One region of the Paenibacillus sp. FSL K6-1566 genome, then DNA from elsewhere that is predicted to be linked to it. Evidence: riboswitches for the same ligand, from Rfam matches in the RefSeq annotation. Region 1 holds a riboswitch; each other region holds the start of a gene.

Evidence for each region. Region 1 has a riboswitch for cyclic di-AMP ahead of ehuB (ectoine/hydroxyectoine ABC transporter substrate-binding protein EhuB). Riboswitches for the same ligand answer to the same signal wherever they lie in the genome.
Region 2: it holds a riboswitch for cyclic di-AMP, as region 1 does, so the genes downstream of both, NST08_RS00495 (C40 family peptidase) here and ehuB (ectoine/hydroxyectoine ABC transporter substrate-binding protein EhuB) in region 1, are expected to answer to the same signal.
Region 3: it holds a riboswitch for cyclic di-AMP, as region 1 does, so the genes downstream of both, NST08_RS17560 (C40 family peptidase) here and ehuB (ectoine/hydroxyectoine ABC transporter substrate-binding protein EhuB) in region 1, are expected to answer to the same signal.
Region 4: it holds a riboswitch for cyclic di-AMP, as region 1 does, so the genes downstream of both, NST08_RS24485 (TrkH family potassium uptake protein) here and ehuB (ectoine/hydroxyectoine ABC transporter substrate-binding protein EhuB) in region 1, are expected to answer to the same signal.

What each region holds. Positions count from the first base shown of each region.
Region 1 covers NZ_JBBOSR010000001.1:5,741,711-5,746,372, forward strand. Annotated here, with positions in the region: gene ehuD (ectoine/hydroxyectoine ABC transporter permease subunit EhuD) at 1-605, opposite strand, end outside; gene ehuC (ectoine/hydroxyectoine ABC transporter permease subunit EhuC) at 609-1,262, opposite strand; gene ehuB (ectoine/hydroxyectoine ABC transporter substrate-binding protein EhuB) at 1,264-2,082, opposite strand; cyclic di-AMP (ydaO/yuaA leader) riboswitch at 2,556-2,702, opposite strand; gene NST08_RS25810 (exosporium glycoprotein BclB-related protein) at 3,261-4,073, shown strand; gene NST08_RS25815 (SDR family NAD(P)-dependent oxidoreductase) at 4,152-4,662, opposite strand, start outside.
Region 2 covers NZ_JBBOSR010000001.1:102,082-106,743, forward strand. Annotated here, with positions in the region: gene NST08_RS00475 (hypothetical protein) at 1-283, shown strand, start outside; gene NST08_RS00480 (4a-hydroxytetrahydrobiopterin dehydratase) at 392-706, shown strand; gene NST08_RS00485 (c-type cytochrome) at 822-1,178, opposite strand; gene NST08_RS00490 (GNAT family N-acetyltransferase) at 1,339-1,839, opposite strand; gene NST08_RS00495 (C40 family peptidase) at 2,219-2,692, opposite strand; cyclic di-AMP (ydaO/yuaA leader) riboswitch at 2,697-2,836, opposite strand; gene NST08_RS00500 (hypothetical protein) at 3,174-4,001, opposite strand; gene NST08_RS00505 (M1 family metallopeptidase) at 4,013-4,662, opposite strand, start outside.
Region 3 covers NZ_JBBOSR010000001.1:4,011,668-4,016,329, reverse strand. Annotated here, with positions in the region: gene NST08_RS17570 (helix-turn-helix domain-containing protein) at 1-76, opposite strand, end outside; gene NST08_RS17565 (glycoside hydrolase family 28 protein) at 318-1,886, shown strand; cyclic di-AMP (ydaO/yuaA leader) riboswitch at 2,255-2,388, shown strand; gene NST08_RS17560 (C40 family peptidase) at 2,392-2,868, shown strand; gene NST08_RS17555 (stalk domain-containing protein) at 3,209-4,468, opposite strand.
Region 4 covers NZ_JBBOSR010000001.1:5,489,219-5,493,880, forward strand. Annotated here, with positions in the region: gene NST08_RS24475 (LysR family transcriptional regulator) at 1-88, shown strand, start outside; gene NST08_RS24480 (potassium channel family protein) at 110-784, opposite strand; gene NST08_RS24485 (TrkH family potassium uptake protein) at 801-2,129, opposite strand; cyclic di-AMP (ydaO/yuaA leader) riboswitch at 2,205-2,351, opposite strand; gene NST08_RS24490 (CPBP family intramembrane glutamic endopeptidase) at 2,643-4,331, shown strand; gene uvrC (excinuclease ABC subunit UvrC) at 4,303-4,662, opposite strand, start outside.

The DNA of each region.
Region 1 (4,662 bases):
ATATAACTGATGATCAGGAATAAAATTCCGACCAGCGTGTACGGCTCGAACGCCCGAAAGGACTGGGACACGATATTTTTAGCCGTCATCATCATTTCCACCAGCGTAATCGCACACAAAATCGGCGTTTCCTTAAACATCACGATCAAATAGTTCCCCAGCACCGGGATGATCGGCGGTACCGCCTGCGGCAATATGATGCTGCGCCAGGTCTGGGCCTTCGTATAATTCAGCGCCGTTGCCGCCTCCCACTGCCCCTTCGGTACCGCTTCAATGCCTGATCGGTACACCTCGGACAAATAGGTGCTGTAATGCAGCCCCAGTCCGATCACTCCAGCATAGAAGGCGGGGATCGAGATGCCCATTAGGAGCGGCAGACTGTAATACAGAAAGAAGACTTGCACGAGCAGCGGCGTGTTTCGGATAAACTCAATGATTCCTTTGGTGATCAGCGACAGTGGCTTAAATCGGCTCCGCGCGGCAAAAGCCAGCAGCAACCCAACAATAAGCGCAACCACGAACGCACAGAGCGTTACCCATACGGTCATTTGGAGCGCCCGCAGCAGCTCCGGTAAAATATCAAATGCATAATTCCAATCCCACATAGGCTACATCCTCCCCGCCGTCAATTTCCGCTCGAGCAGCCGGACCGCCACCGCAACGAGCGTAGCGATCACAAAGTACAACAGGAGCAGCAGCGCAAGAATTTCCGTCGTCCAGGCAATATAGTTGTTGCGGAGCACCATCGCCTGATAGGTCAGATCCGCCATCGTGATGAAATAGACGAGCGACGTTGACTTAATCAGCTCCACCAGCTGGTTCCCGAACGGCGGCAGCATCCTAAGCGTTGCTTGCGGCAAAATCACGTTCAACATCCGCTGCCAGGGCTTCAGGTTGAGCGCGACCGCTGCCTCCCATTGACCTTTGGGTACCGCGAGCACCGCACTGCGGACAATCTCCGAGCCGTACGCACCGAAGTTGAGCCCGATTGCCAAAATAGCCGCCAGCATTTTCGGAAGCTCGATGCCGATGAACGGAAGGGCGAAGTACAGCCAGAATAGCTGAACAAGCAGGGAGGTACCCCGAAAGACCTCCACATAAACAGCGGCTAGCGTGCGCAGGATCCACAGCTTGGATAACCGGGATAGTCCTGCCGCAAAGGCTGCAACAATCGCAAGCATGGCGGAAAATATCGCGACCAGGACCGTAATTTCCGCGCCCTTCAACAGTGTGGGAAGGAACTCAATCCAGGAGTTCGGCATGCTATTTCCCGCAGAGCGCAGCCGCTGTCATGTCGCCCGGCAGCTCTTCCTCGGTAAATCCGAACTGCTGCAAGATTTCCAGGAGCTCGCCGGATTCTTTCATTTTTTGCAGCTCCGCATTATAGGCTTCCTGAAATTCGGTGTCCGCTTTCCGAAATGCGGTCGCGCCGTACCCGCGCACGCTTTCACCGTCAATGACCGGCTGCTCAAAGTCGGTTACGCGCTCGATGCTCTCATCGCTTGCGGAATCCAGCATTGCCTGCAGCGACGGTCCCGTCATCGTGATTGCCTGCACACGGTCCGCCTGCAGCGCACTGATTGCCGAAGCCTGATCAGGCACCTGGACAATGCGCTCGGAAGGAATGCCCGACTTCTCCATGTATCCGATCTCGACGGCACCGGTCATGACGGCGACCTTGGCATCATCATCCTTGGCAACATCTGCATAGCTTCCAAGCCCGAGCGGATTCCCCTTCTTTACCGCCAGCGCTTCCCCGATACTGTACTCCGGATCGGCGAACAAGACTGCCGAGCAGCGTTCCGGATTAATGAACATCCCGGCCGTTATCATGTCGAACCGGTCGGCTTGCAGCCCCGCTACAAGCGACCCGAATTCGGTAAGCTCCCCCCTCATTTCCTTGATGCCAAGGCGCTCCAGAATGACGCGGGCAATTTCGACCGCCTCGCCGGTAAGCTCGCCGTTCGCCTCCTTGTAAGCGTACGGCTTCTCATTCGCAAAGCCGACCGTGACATACCCACGTTCAATCGCCTGCTCCAGCGTGCTCCCTTTCTCGCCGCAAGCGGCCAAGGATACCACCATAATCAAACACCAAACCAGCACAATCACTTTCTTCAAATCCTTCCACAACCTTTCGTTAATCACATGAACTCCTATAATCCTCGATAATGACCCAAAGAATTTCTTAAACACCCGGCATCAACTCGATGAGCTTAAGTAACCAGTTGAACAATCAACGACACGCAAATAACAAAGTTTATAGATAGATTTACTGGGGATTTTTGAAGCTCTTGTCCCCGCGCACCATCATCAGGCTTCAAGGGACCGAACTCCTGCATCGCCCTGTTGCTCTAACTACAGCGCCTCTTCTAGACCACTTCAGTTGAAGACACATTACAGCCTGTCATCCTCCTTTCACATCCCATTCAAAGTCCACGCAAAAAAGACCTCCGAACAGGGGAATTGGACACAGCTCCGCCAGCAGGGGGTCAACATAGAGAAAAAGGCCCCTATAGAGAATCAAGGGCCTTTGTTTATGAACATCGGTTATGTATAAAAGACCCATCCACTGCTGACGAGGTTAGCTGACGGACTCGGGTAAGATGGTACCCTACACTCTGAAATCAAGTGACTCGCCCCTGATAAAACTGGTTCCCCCGCTTTCCGTCATGTGCATGCCGGAAACTAAGCGTGTGTTCATGATAAAAGGAAACCCAGGAAAAGTCAAACCCGTTTCGCGCATTTTTGATCCCTTTCAGGAGTCATTTCCATGCCGGTACGAAGGTGACCTCATGCTTCCGTTAACCGAGGATTGGGGGGGCGGCAGCTCATCTCGGTATATTGCCCGGAGCGTGCAATCCGCTTAACAGCAAGGATTATCGCCACCCAGCCCCCGAAGTTCATCCCATTGATCTTTCATGCGGTTAATGATCGGTACGAAAGGTGGCAAAGGAGACTTCGTACTTCCCCGAAAAAAAAATTTTTTTCGTGCGCTGGATGACATCCTATTGCTTGTCTTTATCCCCCGCTCATTTCAGCCCGCGCCGGGCCTGTCTCAGACGGAATCGGTGGGCCCCCTACTATAGGGCAACCGTACATTCTAGCAAATAATAGGCATCCTTCTACCAGGAATACGCTATTAACCCATGCCCCCAAGGCAAAAGTTGCGTAGTATAGAACAAATCTAAAGGAGGTGCTTGAATTTGGATCGTTCTCTTAGAAAAAAGAAATTGTGCTCACCTAAAAAAATAGAGAAAAAAGTGCTTCACGCTAAAAAGAAATGCCACGATCATGGCAAAGGCAAACACGATCACGGTAAAAAGGATCTGGTGCTTGTGCGCCGCTGTCCAAGAGTTTCGCGCGGGCGGATTGGACCGGTTGGGCCTGTCGGACCGATTGGGCCGATCGGACCTGCGGGACCGCAAGGCATTCCAGGGCCTGCAGGACCACAGGGCATCCCTGGACCGGTAGGGCCGGCTGGACCTGTCGGACCTGCGGGACCTGTCGGACCTGTCGGACCTGCAGGACCTGCGGGTGTACCGGGGATACCTGGCGGAGGCGCCATCATTCCGTTCGCTTCCGGTATCCCGCTTGCCTTGACAACGCTTGTCGGCGGGTTGGTTGGAACGGTCGGACTGGTAGGCTTCGGCAATTCCGGACCAGCGGTCACCTTGGCTGGCGGAACCGTCGACCTTACCGGCGCTGGGGGAACACTGCTTGACTTTGCATTCAACACGCCGAGAGCAGGCACCATTGATGCGATCTCGGCAACCTTCAGCACTACGGTAGCGCTCTCCTTGGTTGGAACAACCGTTACGATCACAGCACAGCTGTACAGCGCCCCGGCAACAAGCAATATTTTCACCCCAATTCCAGGTGCGGTTGTAACGCTGGCTCCTCCGCTTACCGGCGTTCTTGCCCTTGGTACAGTCAGCAACGGTTTTGTGGACGGTCTGGCCATTCCAGTAGCGGCCAATACCCGCTTGCTGATGGTATTCTCAGCTACGGCTTCAGGAATCACGATCGCTACTGCCGTAGCTGGCTACGGAAGCGCTGGTGTCAGCATTATATAATTCGCCCTAGATATAATAGAGCTTCCTTGGAATATGCAAAAAGCCCCGAGTCCTCTCGGGGCTTTCTTGTGCAGGCATTTAAACCGCTGTATATCCTCCATCAACCAAGAGGGTCGTCCCTGTTATAAACGATGCATCATCACTGGCCAGAAACAAGACTGCCCTCGCTACCTCTTCCGGCTGTCCCAAGCGCCCCATCGGATGAAGGCTGACCAGATGCTGCGTAATGGCTTCCGTCCGTCCCTGGATCAGCGGGGTGTCGATATATCCAGGACATACGGCGTTAATCCGGATGCCTTTCGAGGCATAATCGGCCCCCATGGATTGCGTCAACAGCTTCACCCCGCCTTTGGCTGAAGCATAAGCGGTTACCCCGGATTTGCCGACATGGCTGTGGATCGAGCCGCAATTTACGATCGCGCCGCCGGTGCCTTGGGACAGCATTTGCTTGATCACGTACTTATCGCACAGAAAGACGCCCGTTAAATTTATATCGATCGTCCGCTGCCAATTGTCGAGCTCCAGCACATCGGCCGGTGCATCCTTCGCAATCCCCGCGTTGGCGAATAAAACATCAATGCGTCCATAA
Region 2 (4,662 bases), 5.6 Mb from region 1:
GCACGGAAGGGATTACGGCGAAATTCTGACCGAATTAACGGAAGCCGTTGGGCGTATTCCTGACAGCTATGTCTTCTTTGAAATGGATCCGGAGGATTGGGGCAGGCTGGAGGATGCCGAGCAGGCCGAGGTTCATGAGGCGCTGGCGGAGGATCTGTTCTATGCCTTGGGCACAGAGCCGGTCATTACGGTCGGCAGCGGGGTTGTCATGCATGATCGGACGAATCATCGGATACATATTTTGATCGGTGAGGAAGAGCTGGCATTCGTAGCGCTCGTGTAAGCCAGGGTTGGTTATCAAGGAATGAAGCATGGAATAAAATAGATGGAAGAAGCCCTAAGGACGTAACAATCGGCTTATGAAAGGTTTTTTTCGGGGAGGAATATAATGATGCTTTATACGCAGCAGGAAGTGGAGGCTCATCTAGAGAAGCTTGAAGGCTGGGAATTTGAACAGGGGAGATGGATTGTACGCAAGTACACCTTTTCCTCCTTCATGAAGGGAATCGCCTTTGTTGATGAGGTGGCAGCGATTTCGGAAGCTTTCGGACATCACCCCTACATCACCATTGATTATAAAACGGTGACGCTGCGCCTGACGTCATGGGATGACGGCGGAATAACGGCCGTCGACATCAAGGAGGCCCAGCAATTTAACGAAGTTTATGAGAAGAGCCGATCCAAGGATCTGAAGGATCCGGAATAGGCAATGTAGATTCGGGCAGCTGCAGAAGCGTTAGGCCCGAGAATTAAAAAACACGCTTGGATCCAAACAGCAGTCTGGGGATCCAAGCGTGTTTTGCGTAATAAGAGCTGATGGATTATTTTTTCTCAGCAAGGTAGAGCGCGATGTTTGCAATTTCCTCAGGCTTCAGCTGATCCTTAAAGGAAGGCATTCCTTTACGTCCCTTGGTAACTACGTTAAAGATTGCGTTCGCATCCATATGTCCGCCTACTTGATTCAGAGCCGGACCTGCACCGCCCTGGAGCTGATCGCCATGGCAGGAGATACAGCTGGCTTTCAATGTAGCTTCAGCCGCAGCGGCATCCAAAGTAACCTCCGGCATGGTTGGCTTCTCTTCCTGCGCCACCTGCTCCTTGCCTGGAAGCGTAAACATCAGCGCAATAGCCAACGCACATGCGACGAAGAACAGTCCGCTCATGATCCATTTTTGCATCGTCATATCGTCCTTTCTATGTATACTGCACTTTTGCACTTGTCTTCATTATAAACCAACATCCTTACACATCATAGCCAGTTGTGACAAAAAAAGCAATGTTCAAGCCTGCCTTCATAAAAAGTACACAAAATTGTACTTTTTCATATAGACAAGACTACTATTCCTCATTGGCCATCGGGTCATACACCATGCAATAAAAAGGCGCCATGCCCGTCGGCGTAAGGCGTTCGTACGTATCGGCAATGTAAAAGCCAGCCTTCCGGTAAGTCCGGATAGCCCGTTCATTCCAGGTAAGCACCTCAAGATCAATCTCGTCCGAAGGACGGCGCCGCTTCGCCTCATCCACAATTGCCTGCACGAACCGTTTACCCATTCCCCGGCCGCACCAATCAGGCCGCATGCCCAGGCCTAGACGCGTAACGCCTGCCATAGGGAATAGCTGGGCAAACCCCCAGAGCTGATCCTGCTCATCCAGCACGGACAGGTATTGCTGCAGGCGGATGCCGGGATCCCCGAATTCCACCCCTAGTCCCTTCATCTGCTCCCAAGGAAGAAAGCCATATATATTATAGGGCGGGGGATAGGACCAGGTGCAAATTTCAGCGGCATGGGCTTCCTGCATGACCACGGTATGAAACGAGGGTAAATTCGCCTCCATGTAAATACTCCTCTCATTCAAAACAATTCCGTTAGAGAGAGAATACATGCTGCTGAGCGGGATTGCAAAGATAATAGCGCAGGGGGAAACGAAACTGAAGCTAAAAAATTTTCGATTGTTTATTCGTATTGCTGTTTAGGTTAATTCTGGAAGGGTAAATAAAATGTAAGCGCTCGGATTGGCCGAATCTTGTTGGTGGCTTTGAGCATACAGAATGAAAAAATATTTTTGGATTTTCCGAAAAACATAGAACTTTTCCATGGCCTGAAACGTTATAGAGGTATAGACGAAAAATTATAGAAAAAAAGCCGCTGGGTGAGATCGGCACATCTCATGCTCCAGGGCTTATGGACATTCAGAAAAATTACGGTACAGTCAATTAATTGTAGTTCACGGCAAGGGACTTGTACGTGCTTTGGCTCATGATTCTCTTCGCGCCTACATAACGCTTCGCGTAGTAGCTCTGGCTGAGCGGGCTAACGATGACGCCGCGCGAGGAGGAAGAATGGGCGAACTTCCCGCCACCGACATAAATGCCAACATGGGAAACGCCTCTGCCGGAAGTATTAAAGAATACGAGATCCCCGGCCTTCAGGTTGCTCTTCGATACCGCGGTACCTACCTTGTATTGTGCTGCAGAAGTGCGCGGCAGGGTGAGGCCCAGCTTCTTGTAAATATAGCTGGTGAATCCGGAGCAATCAAAACCCTTTGTAGTGGTTCCGCCGGTTTTATAAGAGACACCGATGGTTGGTTTGATAACGGTATTCAACTTGGAATCCGCGAAAGCGCTACCGGTTCCAATCGTGAGCGCAAGGGCCAAGCCTAAAGAGATGGCTGTTAACTTCTTCTTCAAAACAAAAAGCTCCTTCCATTGCCTGCGAGGTTAGCTTAAGGGTTCGGTTGAAGGTCCCCTATGATCCCTCTCTAGCGAGATCAATTCACCCAAAACGGATCCCCCGCTTCCCGTATGAAGACGGGAATTCGGCTTTTAAAAGATGTCGATGTACCCAATATGACGTTCCAACATGTTAACATGATGACAATAGTTACAATAAAAATGACAAAGTTGTTACTAACATATTCGTTATTTTAGCAGAGTATTAACAATTTGGCAAACGAGGAAAGTTGTTTTTTTAACAAAAATCCCTGTCCACATTGAAGTGGGACAGGGATTTTGTATAAATATGGGAGGGGAACGTTGAGGATTCCGGTTGGATGGGAAAGTTATCGTTCGAAATCTATCCTTTTCGGAGGCTGCTTTAGCTTCCGGTTACAACCTTTTTACCACATTTAAACGATGAATGGTTGTTAATGAAATGTAACTTTTGTAACCGTTATGGATTTGAAGCTACGGACGCTCTCCATAAATGATATTGGGAAGAAATTCCCCATATTTGGAAGAGCCCGTTCAGGAAATAGGAGGCTTGCTGAATGATGAGTCCGATTAATCCCGCCCAGAACAGGGACGCCGAGCTGAACAGCAGGAGAATGACAAATGCGGCTCCACCAACAGAAATGGACAGCAGTACAGCCGTTCCCAGCTTGCGTATGAGCGCCGTGACGGATGCGATCATACCGAGCTCTCCGGTATGCCCGAACTGCATATACAGCAGCACAAGGCGAATAACATAGGTATAGAGGAACCAGGCCGCCGCGTAAGGCAGCACCCGGAGCAGCTGGGAAGGCTCCTGAATGGAGCCGAGCAGTGCCGGAAGAGCCTTGGGAATGATCCAGTAACCCGGCGCAACCGTAAGAACAAGCTCGATGAGATAGAACACCGTTACCGATTTCCAATGCTTCCGCATGCCGATGAAGAAGAACAGACCGCGTTCGCCACGGGCCTCCTGATGGAGGTTGTAGAAGATGCCGGAGCGAATCAGCGGGGTAAGCACCATGCGGACGAGGAGCAGAGCGGCAAGGATCCAGCCGTAGGTATGAACCGTATTGCTGAGTGACAAGCTCATTTCGCCCTCATAGAAGAACAGGAGGCGGCTCAGCTCGTTAGGAGCCGGATCCGGGTACCGCATCAAAAGCGGGACGACGGCGGATTTCACGAGTCTGTACAGACAGTAGCCCCAGAGAAGACGGTACAAGAACAGTAGAATGGAGACGTATAATTGATCTTTAACACTGATCCAGCCTTGGCCTGCATAGCTTTTCATGTGCTCCCCCCTCACCACGACATGCTGCCGAACAGCGTCTCCACGAGCTTGGTAATGCCGAGATTCCAGCGTGTAACGACTTTCGGATCCATGCCAGCCTTCATATAGTTATTCATGTGTTTATTCTCCAGCATGATGGTATATTTCGGATCCACCATGGCCCAGGCGAGCGGTGTATGGTATTCCAGCGTATAGGTCACTTTGCCGTTCTTACCGCTCCATGTTCGCTCAACAAGCTTGCCATCCTCAAAAGCGAACACAATCGGCACATCGGTAACATCGCCGCCCTTGCTCGTGATGTTTACGGTCGAAACAAACCGTGGGTGCGCTTGTGAGCCTTTATTTTTAGTTTTGATCTGGTCGATCGCGATGTCAGCCATTTGGCTGCCGTAAACGTACTGATCGAAATACGACTGCCATGAGGACTGGGTAACCTGTTCAACAACCTTCTGGAAGTCCGTCGTTGTCGGATGCTTGAAGCGGAATTTTTTGGCGTAGGTCATCATGATTTTATCCATCGTCTTGGATCCGACTTGTCGCTCGATGCCCTGGAGCACCAGCTTGCCGCGTGTATAGACGTTGAGTGCGTAATTTTCATGCGAGCTGTATTTCCAGGACTCCATCTTAAGCGGTTCAGGCGACGTAATGGATGCGCCTTGCG
Region 3 (4,662 bases), 1.7 Mb from region 1:
AACCGTTTCGTGACATGTATTGGATGGAGAAATCATCTTCTCCTATGTGGTACTTGGGCTGCAGCCGGTCATTCATTCTCTCTAACTCCTTTGCACACGCGGATCCGATTCTATTGTCATTCGTGAAGCCTGATATACCTGAACAGGTCGGAGACAACGGATACGGCTAGTTGGGTTCGTAGAAATTTATATATCATGGCTGCAGCCGATCTTCAAGGGCTTTGGCTGCAATCGGCAGCATTTTTTATAAGCGCTTACATCTTCATGCGGTATCAATCGAATAAGCAAACTTGAAACTTACTAAAGCGGAGGTAAGCATGAAACAAACAGAAGAAGCAATATGTCCCGACTTGCCTGTAATCCCGGAATACACAGTAATGATCACAGACTATGGCGCAGTAGGAGACGGCGTTTACGACAATACCCTGGCATTTCATCAAGCAATCGAAGCTTGCGCAAAGGCAGGAGGGGGGAAGGTGGTCATCCCTCCGGGGATCTGGCACACCGGTCCGTTAACCCTGCAGAGCCGGATTGAGCTTCACGCTTCTGCCGGCGCGCTTGTCATGTTCAGCAAGCAATTCGAAGCTTATCCGATCCGGATGTCTGCTTATGAGGGCCGGCAGATGTTCCGCTGCCAGTCTCCGCTCGATGGAGAAGGGTTGGAGGATATCGCAATCACCGGCAGCGGCATCTTTGACGGAGGCGGCGAAGCCTGGAGGCCCGTTAAGCAAGGGAAGCTGACGGAAAGCCAGTGGGATCGATTAATTCATACCGGCGGCGTCGTGGATGACGGGGGACTGTGGTGGCCAACGCCGGCTGCCCGGGACGGGATGGAGAACCTGGCCCGGATCGAACAAACAGGCAGCCGGAATCCCCAGGATTATGAGTCTGTCAGAGACTATCTGAGACCCAATCTGCTCAGCTTGAGAAACTGCAAGCGGATTCTGCTCAGCGGCCCTACCTTTCAAAACTCCGCAGCCTGGTGCCTGCATCCTTGGGCATCGGAGCAAATTACCATTCAGAACATTACCGTCCGCAATCCATGGTATGCCCAGAACGGGGACGGACTGGACATCGATTCGTGCAAATACGTGACCGTGGAAAACAGCTCGTTTGATGTAGGAGATGACGCGATCTGTCTGAAGTCCGGAAAAAATGAAGCCGGGCGCCTGCTGGGAAAGCCGAGTGAGCGCATCAGCATCCGGAACTGCACCGTTTATCACGGCCACGGCGGGATCGTTGTCGGCAGTGAAATGTCCGGAGGCATCAAGGATGTGCACGTATCCGATTGCACCTTCATCGGCACCGATATCGGCATCCGGTTTAAAAGCTGCCGCGGACGCGGCGGCGTGGTCGAAAATATCTTCATCGAACGGATCCGGATGCGGGAGATCGACGGGGATGCCATCTCCTTCAATTTATATTACGAAGGGAAAGCCGGCTCCGGCGAATACCAAGCGGAAGCGATGCTCCCCGTTACCGAGGAAACCCCCGTGTTCCGCAATATTGTTATTAAGGATATCGTCTGCAGCGGCGCGCATACTGCGCTCCTCATCAACGGCCTGCCGGAGATGCCGGTGGAGAACGTGACGGTGATGCGGTCGGCCATCACAAGTCGGGAAGGCATTGTATGCCGCAATGGAAAGAACCTGACGATTCAGGATATGGTCCTTCGCAATCAGGAAAATCCGCTCCTTCTCTTTCACCAGAGCCGAAATGTACAGGTGGTGAACGTCAAGGGGGAAAGCGACTCGCTGGATGACCGCTTGCTTGTGGTTACCGGGGAACGGTCCGGGCAAATCGAATGCTCGGGGCTGCATGCCGATAGGGCAGGACAGATTATGATTTCTTCTGAAGTGGAACCGGAGGAGGTCGTGATCAAGTAGCTTTGCTGTTGGATGCATTAAGGTTTAGAAGGGAGGTGATCGAATTATAACCGTTGCAATCTCAATATGATAAGGAGGTACGCCATTGAAAGCTGCAAAATGGCTGAAGCAAATGCTTGTTCTATCGATGAATTTGCTAGAAGCCGGCCCCCCTAGGTGTCGGCTTCTTGCATGGAGGATTTTTCGCCGCGCTTAGAAAACGGAAACAATTTTAACATAAATGTCATGACTATGTGACCTTTCATATAGTAAAAACACTGTTAAAACTCTTTCGATTCGACGGCGATATCTAAAAAACGATAGATTTATCGGATATTATTGACAGTTTGCTAGCTTGTATACTATATTAAGAAAGGGTTACAAAATGTTAATGAATTTTGCCGAATTTCGCTAGAGAAAACGGGGGAACCGTCCTGGGTGAATTATTCTTGTAGTAGAGGGAATATAGGTGACCTTCAGCCGAACCCTTAGCTAACTCCGTAGGCATCGAAGGAGAGAATATATTTTGAAGAAATTGGTCATTTCTTTGCTAGGATCCGCAATCATTTTTTCTTCCGGTGCCGTGACAGCGTTTGCCGATCAGCAGCCTAACTTTCAGCAGCAAGTGAAGCAGTTAGTAGGAACACCGTACAAGTGGGGCGGAACAACCACAAGCGGATTTGATTGCTCCGGATTTATTCTGTATATGTTCCGTAACTTTGATCTTGACCTTCCGCGCACTTCCCAAGGACAAGCCCAAGTAGGCGTGCATGTAGACCAGGAAGAGCTGCGTGTCGGTGATCTGGTATTCTTCAACACGAACGGCAAGGGAATTTCACATGCTGGCGTTTATATTGGAGACGGGCAATTCGCACATGCTTCAAGCAGCAAGGGTGTTCGAATCAGCAAGCTTAGCGACTCTTACTATAAGCCACGTTATGTTACCGCACGCCGGGTGTTAAGCCAAGAGGAATATGCGAAGCTGGTAGGAAGTGTTAGCTAGATCAGCTCATCTTTGATCTTGATCCGGCTCTCTGCACAATGATCGTCTTGCAAGTCCTGGTAAGGAATTCTATGATCGATTTTCAGTGATTGCACCGAATACATACATAATCTTGATGATGACCTCTGTATACGACAGAGGTCATCTTTTTTTGTGCCGGTCATGTGGAAGATTGGCATCGGCTAATTCATAGCTTGTGTCGTTTCAATGGCTGTCAGAGATGCTCGGTTATCACGGAAGCATTGAACAAGCGAACAGGCTGCAGGTCCATAGCGACCGGCAGCCTGTGTAGTGATGATCGGAAGGATGGACTCATCCACGCTTCAACCTTTATTACGGATCACTCTTTGATCACCGCTTCGTTCATGGCGCCTTCGATATCATCACCGTAGACTCTGAATATACCGAGCCGCCACAATGCCGCACCTTTCAGCTGATAGCGCTTGGCCAGACCAAGCTTGTCGTCGATGGAGTTCTCCGTTTCGCTGCCCAGGCTAATTCCAAGCAGAAGCTTGTCCTTAGGGGCTCCGGCATCAAGTGCAAGCTGAATAGCCTGCTGCACTTGCGTGTTCGGTTCCGGCTTCCGGTCTTTGGTGCCAACCGGGTGATACTGGTATGCCATGATAATCAGATCGTCGGCAATCGATGCAAGCGTTTTGTAATCATAGCCTTTATAGGCGCTGTTTAACGGAGGTACGGCCAAGGACAGGGCAGTCCCTTTCGGCAAGGCAGCTCTAAGGTCCTTCACGTATTGGTTCAGCAGCTTCTGCTGGGAGGCGGCATCCAGCTTGAAGCCCAATCCTTCGAAATCCAGCACGACTCCGCCGAACCCATTGTCCGCAACGGCGGCGGTAATCCCGTCGATCGATTTCATCCGCAGCGAGGCGTCGCTCATCATTTTTGTCAGTTCGCCGTTACCGTCCAGTGTATATACCATCAAATAGGGCTTAATGCCCTGTCCTTCCGCATCGGCCACAAGTGTCTGGGGCGTGATGTCTCCGGCGGCTTCCGGCATGCGGTATTCAACCCCTTGAAGGGTGAATTCGCCGTTACGGTCAATTCGGCTCCAGCCAAAGGCGACGGAATTCATCCATTGAATAATATCCCGCTCCTTAAAGGATTCAATGGCATAGAAGGCCCGCAGATGCATTTTGCTTTTTGGTGATTTGAGCGATACGGTGCGCGTTGCCTGATTCCACCTTACGGAAGCCCCGAATTGGCTGCTGAACGAGCTGAGCGGAATCAGCACGCGTCCTTCGCGCATGATCGGCGCTGCGGGCAGCTTGACGTTCTTCTTATTCACCACGGCGGTGGTGCTGCCGACTCTGAGCTGAACCTCGGTTGTGTTATCGTTGCCGGTCTTTACCGCCTGCACGGTTTGGGTCTTGCTGTTCCATTTGATGTCGATGCCCAGTGCCTCGCCCACAGCCCGGAAAGGCACGTAGGTTACGCCTTTCTCAATTCGCGGAGCCGCATCGAACGCAAGCGGAACATCATCCAACAGAACGGAAATGGTTGGTGCCGCATGGGCTGGATGATGATCAGCCGCGGTTCCGAGCAGCGACAAAGAGAGCAGGGAGGCGGCGGCCAGCTTTCCCAATCGTTTTGAGTATCCGATAATAATCTCCCCCACATTCTATGAAAGATAAATGAATCTATGAAACGGTTTACAGCAATGATAGTATAGCAAAATATTGGTAGAATACAAAATAAATAAATAGAGCGGTTTTCAAATGATGTCTGCGTATAGACGGCGTGAGAATAGCCCGGCTTTCGAGTATAATGGTAAGCGTA
Region 4 (4,662 bases), 250 kb from region 1:
CAGCGCCGCCCGCCGCTGGATTAACGAAACCGAGGTGCTCTTCCGAAGCCTTGCGGAAGAGAAGCAGCGAAAAAACCTGACGACCTAGAGATCGTCAGGTTTTTTTATATTATTTCTGCTGCAGATTCACGACTTCCGTCTCAAACCGCTCCACATTGTCGTTGGAGCCGATGACGACCATAACATCGCCGGCGTTGACCACGTCCATCGCCGTCGGCGCGACGATAATGCCGGATCGCTTGTTGAGGGCGACCACCGTGACACCGTAACGGACGCGCGTGTTCAGTTCGCTTAACGTCTTGCCGTCCATACAATCGGTTACCGTCATTTCCACGATCAAATAATCCTTAGATAATTCGATATAGTCGAGCAGATTCGGCGTAACCAGCTGGTGAGCCACACGGATTCCCATATCCCGTTCGGGGAAGATGACCCGGTCCACACCCAGCTTCTGCAGCGCCCGGCCGTGCAGCACGGAAATCGCTTTGGCCACGACGGTCGATACGCCAAGCTCCTTGAGCAGGATGGCGGACAGAATGCTCATCTGGATATCGTCTCCGATCGCGACGATCCCGCAGTCGAAGTTGCGGATGCCGAGCGATTTCAGCATCTCCTCATCCGTAGCATCGGCGACCACCGTATGGGTCAGATACTCGCTCATATCCTCGACGACCTCTTCGTTCCGGTCAATGCCGAGAACCTCATAGCCTAGTTCCATTAGTTCCAGTGCCAGACTCGAGCCGAACCGCCCCAAACCGATCACTGCAAATTGCTTTGGTTTCATGTCTCTCCTATACTCCTTATCCAATAATCATTTTGCCTTCCGGATGACGATACAATTCTTTACCCTTTTTCGGACCGAGTGCATAAGCCAGCGTCAGCGGACCTAGACGTCCGGCAAACATCGTTAAGCTGATCAATATTTTGCCGAACACCGTCAAATCCGGCGTTAATCCCATCGACAAGCCGACGGTACCGAAGGCCGAGGTCGTTTCGAATAGAATCTCCAGGAAATCCGCATCCTCTGTCGTGGACAGGATCATGGATACCGTCAATACGAGCAGCAGCGCAAGAAGCGCAATCGTTAACGCCTTTAAGACCCGCTCCTGAGCGAGGCGAAACCGGAATAAGACGATGTCCTCACGCCCTCTCATCATTGCGAATACGGCCCCTACCATCACCATAAAGGTTGTCGTCTTGATTCCGCCCCCGGTCGATCCCGGCGACGCTCCGATAAACATAAGTATAATAATGAAAAATTGCGTAGCTTGCCTTAGGCCGCCGATATCAATCGAATTCGCGCCCGCTGTTCGCGGACTGACCGATTGGAAGAACGAGGCGAGCACTTTACCTCCCCCGTCCAAGGAGCCCAGCGTTAACGGATTGGTGAACTCAAAAATAAATATGATGATCGCCCCGATGAAGATCAACGCCCCCGACATCGAGAGAACGACCTTGGAGTGAAGCGACAGCTTCCTTTTTTGACGGAAATCGATCAAATCGGATAATACAACGAACCCGATGCCGCCGGATATGATCAACAGCATGGATACGATGTTTACCAACGGATCATCGACATAATCCGTGAGACTATGAAAATCACCGAACAGATCGAAGCCTGCATTGTTAAACAGCGAAACGGAATGGAACACCCCAAAATAGAGGGCTTTTCCAATAGGCATATCCCATGCCCAGCGCAGTGTAAACAGTACGGCAGCGCACGCCTCGAAGGTCAAGGAATAGATAAACACCCGCCGGATCAAACGAACGATCCCTTCGATGGAGGACTGATTCATCGCTTCCTGCAGAACAAGCCGGTCCTTGAGCGATATCCTCCGCTTGAATACCAGGGCGAACAGGGTTGCCATCGTCATAAACCCGAGCCCGCTGAGTTGAATGAGCAGAAGGATCACCGTATGTCCGAAAGCACTGAAGCTTGTGCCTGTATCCACGACAACAAGCCCGGTCAGACAGACGGCGGAAGCCGCCGTAAACATGGCGTCAATCCCGCTGATCGGTTCGCCGGTCCTGCTGGATACGGGCAGCATGAGCAGAATGGTACCGACCAGGATCGCCGCCGCAAAACCGAGCGCAAGGATCTGCGGAGGTGACAGCTTAAGCCACTTCATTTTTGAGTTCAAAGTTTCACCTTCTCCAAAAAAATCAAAGAAAAAAGACACTGGAAAACAGTGCCCTTCACGGTCTGGTTCCTGTGCAACAGCCTACGAGGTTAGCTGACGGATTCGGGCATTATCACAGGCCGCCCTATCCATGATCCGAAAGAGATCATGAAATTCACCCCAATTACATGGTTCCCCCGTTCTCATTACGAAATTCGGCTGGTTTATTCGGTTCCTTGAAGCATGATGTGATTATAACGCAATCCGGAAGCGAACCCAACGTCGTTTTTTTACCAAAAAGTCTTTAAATGAGCGCGAATTGGGCATATTCAAGAGTACAAGGATATGGTTCTCTAACGTTTTCGAAACCTTTCATTCATTTTCAGCGTTTTATTTCATTATTGGCCCTTTGGGATAAGCAGGGCTTGTTCTTCATATGTATGTTATATTGACTCTATGATCCGCTTTTTGCGGGGCCGGTTATTCATATCGGAAAGCACTAAAATTAAGAGGAGGAATTTCATGAACCGTGCCGAAGAGCCCCTGAAGCTGACACCTAACCTAAAGAAGCTTATCGCACCGGCCATCATCGGTCTGATCCTGTTTCTTATATTCCAGGTACTCCCATCCACTTCCTTCGAGTCGACCGATACGCCCTATCCGCAAATCATTTCCAAGGATGAGGCTGCGCAAGCGGCGTCACGGTTCGCTCGCGAACGTTTAGGGTTTCCTGCTTCCGAAGGGCAAGACCCCCTTGTTACATACCAGTCCAACTCCGAGCTGTACGGATATTTGGCCAAGGAAAAGAAGCTAAAGGAGTATAACAAGAATTACGAAGCCAAATACCCATATGACGTATACCGCGTCCGCTTCACCTTGCCGGGTGGCGATGCGCTGAACGTGGATGTGCATATGCAGAATGCCGGCATCGCGGGATTCTCCTATGATTCCGCCCGCTCCAGTTACGACAGGATCGAGCTGAATCAAGGGGAGGTCCGGAAGCAAATGCTGCTTCTGGTTGAGGAAGGCATGACGCTGGCCGAGAAGCAGGCGCTCGCGGAGCCGTGGCTCAAGTGGGCCGGATACGATGCGACGCAGCTGCAGCTTTCTACCCGGGAAGGCGAACCTAAGCTGAGATATACCGTCACGGAAGCCGCCATCGGGGATTCGAGGCTGCAGCTGGCATTTACCTTTGAACATGGGACACTGCGTTCCTTCGAGCCCGCGTTCTCGGTTCCGGCAGCGCATGCTGCCTATGTGAACAAGCAGACGCAGGATGCAACGCTGCTGACGCTGGTCGGGTACGGTTTGTTTACGCTTGTGCTCGGTATCCTGGCCATCGTCTACAGCGTCAAGACCAGAGCCTATACCTCGTTTAAGCGCGGTATCCTGCTGTCCGTCCTGTTGTTTGTCATCCAGATGCTGAATACGTACAACCTGGTTCCGGTCTTTAAGGCACAAGGAATGTCCGAGACCGGCATCATCGGGATGATGATCTTCTACGCCATCTACTCCCTCGTCTTCTCCGCCTTGCTCTATTTCTCGCTTGTCGGCGGAAGCGGTCTATGGCGGAAGGAAGACGGGCTTAATCCGTGGCCGCGTGCCAAGGAGCCCGGGTACGGCCGCTATGTCTTGGAAAGCATGAAGGTGGGCTATTTGTGGGCCCTCATTCTGCTCGGCATTCAGTCCTTGATCTTCATCGCGCTCGGCCTGACCTTGAACACCTGGTCCACGACCGATGCCTCGCAGTCGCCTTACAACATGCTCTATCCATGGCTGTTTCCGCTGATGGCTTGGCTGGCAGGCATTTCGGAGGAAGCGGTGTACCGGCTGTTCGGCATTAGAATGGTGAAGAAAATCGTGCGCAGCACCTTTGTCGCGAGTTTGATCACCTCGATCATCTGGGCGCTCGGCCATACGCTGTATCCGATTTACCCAGTCGTATCCCGCCCGATTGAGCTGGTCATTATCGGCCTGCTGTTCAGCTATATTTTCCTGAAATACGGATATATTGCGGCCATGTTCTCGCATGTCGTCTTCAACAGCATTCTCATGGGAATCAGCCTGGTCATGCTTCAAGGGACCCCTAATGTGCTAATCGGCCTGTTCTATATGGTGCTGCCGGCAATCGTGGCTTACGTGATCTATCGCTTGAATCCAACAAAAAAAGAGAAGCCGTATGTCACGACTCCTCATCACGAAGGGCATTGAGTATATCTGTAGCTAATTTTTCACCGATCGAAAGGGGCTTAAAGTCTTCGACTGAAGCCTCTTTTATTTTTTTGATCGAGCCGAAATGCTTCAGCAGCAGCTTCCGCCGCTTCTCGCCGATGCCCGGGATCGAGTCCAGCTTGGACGAAACCATCGATTTGCCGCGCTGCTCTCGATGGAAGGAGATCGCAAACCGGTGGACCTCATCCTGGATGCGCTGAAGCAGATAGAACTCCTGGCTGTCCCGCGGCAGGGACACCGGCTGCGGCGGATCGCCGACCATCAGCTGCGCCGTTCTATGCTTGGCATCCTTCACAAGCCCGCAGACCGG